Regions from separate parts of the Micromonospora sp. WMMD729 genome, predicted to be linked through region 2. Evidence: riboswitches for the same ligand, from Rfam matches in the RefSeq annotation. Region 2 holds a riboswitch; the other holds the start of a gene.
What was found. Region 2 has a riboswitch for S-adenosylmethionine ahead of ACN263_RS27580 (aminotransferase class V-fold PLP-dependent enzyme). Riboswitches for the same ligand answer to the same signal wherever they lie in the genome.
Positions count from the first base shown of each region.

Region 1: linked by a shared signal. The riboswitch ahead of ACN263_RS08815 (ABC transporter substrate-binding protein) and the one ahead of ACN263_RS27580 (aminotransferase class V-fold PLP-dependent enzyme) in region 2 are both predicted to bind S-adenosylmethionine.

Region 1 is NZ_CP186059.1:1,921,134-1,923,607, forward strand. Features, by position in the region: gene ACN263_RS08810 (amino acid ABC transporter permease) at 1-625, opposite strand, end outside; gene ACN263_RS08815 (ABC transporter substrate-binding protein) at 665-1,465, opposite strand; SAM riboswitch class IV at 1,799-1,910, opposite strand; gene ACN263_RS08820 (amino acid transporter) at 1,998-2,474, opposite strand, start outside.
Region 2 is NZ_CP186059.1:5,992,627-5,995,100, reverse strand. Features, by position in the region: gene ACN263_RS27580 (aminotransferase class V-fold PLP-dependent enzyme) at 1-1,134, opposite strand, end outside; SAM riboswitch class IV at 1,214-1,334, opposite strand; gene ACN263_RS27575 (PrsW family intramembrane metalloprotease) at 1,358-2,474, shown strand, end outside.

The sequences.
Region 1 (2,474 bases), 2.7 Mb from region 2:
CCGCCAGCAGCAGCGCGGACTCGTTCCCGGTGGTGGCCGCGTAGTCCTGCCCGATCCGGAACAGCTCGCGTTGGCTGGCCACCAGGCCCAGGAAGTAGACCAGGCTGGAGTCCTTGATCAACGCGATGAGCTGGTTGACCCAGGCGGGCAGCACCCGCCGGATGCCCTGCGGGATGATCACCAGCCGCATCGCGTCGGTCCAGGAGAAGCCGAGCGCCCGCGCACCCTCCAACTGGGCGGCCTCCACCGACTGGATGCCGGCGCGGAAGATCTCACCGATGTACGCGGCGGCGATCAGCGACAGCGCGAGGATGCCCAACGGGTACGGGTCCGGCCCCCACACCCGCATGCCGAGCGGGGCCAGGCCGACGCCGATCAGCAGGATCGTCGCCGCGGCCGGCAGCCCCCGGAACACGTCGGTGTAGACGCGCGCCGGCCAGCGCAGCCACCGGCTGCGGGAGATGCCGGCCACGGCCAGCAGCAGACCCAGCACCGTGCCGAGCAGAGCGGCGGAGACCGCCAAGATCAGCGTGTTGGGCAGCCCGACGGTCAGCATCTCGGGCAGCGCCTCGCGCATCGCGTCGACGTCGAAGAACGTCTCCCACAGGGTGCTCAACGGATCCATCGTTCGCCTCTCCTACCGCCCCGCTCGCTCGTCACCGGATCAGGAGGCGGCCGACGCGGACGCCGAGGGCGCCGCGACCGTGCCGCTGCCCGGCGTGAAGTCGGCCGGGATCGGGCGGCCCGGGTAGTACTGGGCCTGCAACCGGTTCCAGGTGCCGTCGGCGATCACCTCGTCGAGGGCCCTGTTCAGCGCCTCGCGCAGCTTGTCGCTGCCCTTGGCGACGGCGTACGCGGTCGGCGCCGGGCTGAGCTGCTTGGCCGCCACGGTGATCTTGCCGTTGCTGTCGGCGGCGGACTTCTCACCGATCTCCGCCGGGGCGATCCACGCGTCTGCGGTGCCCGCCTTGAGCTGGTTGATCGCGCCGTTGTAGTCCGGCACGCGGACCGGGTCGAGCTGCTTGCCGGTGGCGTAGTCGTCCTGGACGGTGCCCTGCACCACCACGACCCGCTTGCCGGCGAGCTGGTCGAATCCCTTGATCGGCGAGCCGGCCGGCACGTCCAGCCCGAAGTAGCCGAAGTCGTACCCGTTGCCGAAGTCGACGGTCTTCCTGCGCGCCTCGGTGATGGTGATCGAGGAACTGCCGACGTCGAACTTGTGGTTGTTGACCTGGGACAGCAGCGCGGAGAAGTCGGTGCCGACGAACTCGACCTTCAGGCCGAGCTTGCCGGCCACGGCGGTCAGCAGGTCGTTGTCGAAGCCGGTGAACTTACCGTCCTTGAGGTACACGTTCGGCGGGGCGTCGGTCAGCGTCCCGGCCCGCAGCACCCCCGCCTGCGCCAGACCGTACGGGTTCCCGGCAGCGTCGGCCGACCCGCCGCCGTCGCCACCGCAGGCGCTCAACCCACCGGCAACCACAGCAGCGGCCGCAAAAATCCTCAAACCAACAGAAATACGCACAGAATTCTCCAAAAAGGGTGGCGTCGACCCCGTTGATCATGAAGTTATTGCCACGACACGCCGGTCGGGCGGACAACAACTTCATGATCAACGCGAGAGGTCGCGCGGGTGGGTGGGTGCCCGGGGGAAGGGGAGCGGGGTTAGCGCTTCAGGCGGCGGTACACGCCGCGCTGCGCATTCGCATCAGGTCCACGTGGCGGCGCCGGGTCAGGGCCGGTCCTGTGGGGCTGAGGATGTGCATACGGTCTCCCGGGTCTTGGTGCTGACCTGGGTGCCAGGCCACGCTTGCACCGACGTCCTGCCGGTGCCTGGTCTTCACCCGGGGCACCCCACCGCGGAGGAGGGTTGCCGGCCAGCGAGCCGGGGCTTCGCGCTGGCGCTCATGACCTGCGCCGAGGCTAGCAGCAGCCACCGGTCGGTCGTCCAGCCGATATGACCACGCTCACCGACGGTGACCGGCGCTCGGATGAGTGGGTCAACCGGCGTGCACGTGCGGTCGGCGGGTCTGGTCCGGCTCCTGACGGCGCAGGATCTCCCGGGTCACCGAGGCGATCTCGCCCTGCCCGAACGCCAGGTACCGCAGCACGTTGCGGGCCGGGCCGCCCTCGGTCCACTCGAAGTAGATGTGCGGGCGTCGCGCGCTGCGATCGCGGATCTCCAGCAGCAGCGCGGCCAGCGCGTTGGGCACCGAGGAGCTGGCCAGGCTGAGCACCGGGAAACGGTCGTGCGCCACGCTGCCGCGCACCAGCAACCCGGTCTCGAAGTCCGACGGATCGGTGACCCGGACCTCGACGAAGATCACGTCGCTGTCGTCGGGGAAGTCGTTGTCCGCCATGGTCTGGGCCAGCTTGTCGCGGTACTCCGCGAGGTCGCGGCACTCCGGCTCGTGCGCGACCAGGCGGATCCGGCGCTCGGCACGCTCGTCGATCAGCGCGCCCGCCAGCTCGTCCAG
Region 2 (2,474 bases):
GCCGGTACGCGTGGCCGCCTCGTCCAGCAGCCGCCGGGCCAGCGGGTGGGCGCAGAACAACCCGTCCCGTACGCCGATGTGGTGCTCGGCGGCGAGCCGGGCGGCCACCGTGGCGGAGTCCTGACCGGCGACCACGAACGACACGATGCCGACCCGGGGCGCGTCCGGGCCGAAGGTGCGCAACTCCACGACGTGCGGCAGGGCCGCGAGGCCGGCCCGAAGCCGGGCCAGCAACGCCTGTTCGTGGGCGGCGAGCGCGACCCGGTCGGCGTCGGTCAGCGCCGCGCAGACCGCCGCCAGCGCCACCGCGCCCAGCAGGTTGGGGGTACCGCCCTCGTGCCGCGCCGGGCCGGTCGTCCAGGCCACGTCGTGGGTGGCCGGCCCGACGTGGCTGGTGGCCCCACCGCCGGCCAGGTACGGCGGGGCGGCATCCAGCCAGTCCGCCCGGCCGACGAGCACCCCCGCGCCGAACGGGGCGTACAGCTTGTGCCCGGAGACGGCCAGGTAGTCCACGTCGAGCGCCTGCCTGTCGACCGGCGCGTGCGGGGCGAGTTGCGCCGCGTCGAGGACGATCCGCGCGCCGTACCGGTGGGCCACCCGGGCCAGCTCGGCGACCGGCCACAGCTCACCGGTGACGTTGCTCGCCCCGGTCACCGCGACCAGCACCGGCAGCGCGGGGTTGCTGTCGCGGCGCAGTTCGCTCAGCGCGGCGGCGAGAGCGCGGACCGCCGCGGCCGGGTCGGCGGGCACCGGCAGGCGTACCGAGCCGCGTGGCCAGGGCAGCAGGTTCGCGTGGTGCTCACCGGCGAAGGTGACCACCGTCGTGCCGGCCGGCAACGAGCGGGCCAGCAGGTTGAGCGCGTCCGTGGTGTTCCGGGTGAAGACCACGTGGTCGTCCGCGCGGGCGCCGAGGAAGTCACCGACCGTCTGCCGGGCCCGCTCGTAGGCCAGCGTGCAGCGCCGCGACAGCGCTCCCGCCCCCCGGTGCACGCTGGCGTACCAGGGCAGCAGTTCGGTGACCGCGTCGGCCGCGGCCCGCGCGCACGGCGCGGTGGCCGCGTAGTCCAGGTTGATCTCGCCGGGCACGCCCAGCACGTCGAGCGCCGCCGACGGTGGGGACGCGAGAGCGGGCAGGCTGGGCAGCGAGGGTACGAGAGTGACGGACACGCCGGAACCTCCGGGGTCAGGGACCCCGGGTGTGCTGTCGGGACGGGGTCCGCGCTTGCCCAGCACACCGATCGGGCTGGGCCCGGTCATCACCCGGGGCACCCCACCGCGAACTCGACGAGGGTTGCCGGCCAGCAAGCCGGGGCTTGACGCTGGCGCTCGTGACCTGCCGGCAGCATAGCGGCTGTGGATGCGACCGGACCAGCCGGCGGCGGATGGCTACGCTGACCGCATGGCCGACACCCCGCCCGGTGCCCCCCTGCCGTCGCCGCCGCACCCGCCGATGGCCCCGCCCGTCGGCGGGTCACCCGGGATCCCGCCGCGCCGCTTCGGCTGGCTGCGGTTCCTGGTGCTGGCCGGGGTGGTGCTGCTCATCGCCGCGTGCGCGGTCTTCATGGTCGTCCGGCTCGGCCAGTCGCTGGGGCTCGACGCGCTGCTCATCGGGGTGGGCGCCGCCATCCTGCCGGTGCCGGTACTGGTCGCCTGCTTCCTCTGGCTGGACCGGTACGAACCGGAGCCCCTGAAGTACCTGATCTTCTGCTTCACCTGGGGCGCGTTCGTCTCCACCGCCGTCTCGCTGAACGTGAACGAGTTCGCCGCCGGGCGGTTCGCCGACTGGGGGCTGCCGGACGCGCTGACCGCCGTGCTGGTGGCGCCGTTCATCGAGGAGTTGACCAAGGCGCTCGGCCCGATCCTGCTGCTGGTGTTCCGGCGTCGGGAGTGGTCCGGGATCACCGACGGCCTGGTCTACTGCGGGCTCTCCGCGGTCGGCTTCGCCATGGTGGAGAACATCCTCTACCTGGGCGGGTACGGCTACGCGGCCGGCGCCGACCGGTACGGCCCGGCGACCGGCACCCAGCAGGTGATCGCCATCTTCATCGTGCGGATCCTGCTGTTCGGGTTCGCCCATCCCCTCTTCACCTCGATGACCGGTGTGGGGCTCGGGGTGGCCGCCCGTACCGCCGACCGGCGGGTCCGGGTGCTGGCCCCGATCGCCGGCCTGCTGCTGGCGATGATGCTGCACGGCACCTGGAACCTGTTGCCCACGCTGACCCAGGCCACCGGCGAAGCGGTGATCATGCTGTACGGCTTCCTGGGGCTGATGGTGCCGGTGTTCTTCGGGGTGGTCGGGCTGGCCGTGTGGCTGCGCGCCTGGGAGGGCCGGCTCACCGAGCGGACGCTGCCGGACTACGTACGCGCCGGCTGGTTGAGCCCGCCCGAGGTGGCCGCACTGAGCAGCCTGGGTCGTCGGCACGCCGCCCGGAGCTGGGCACGCCGCGTCGGCGGCGACGCCGGTGCGCGTGCCA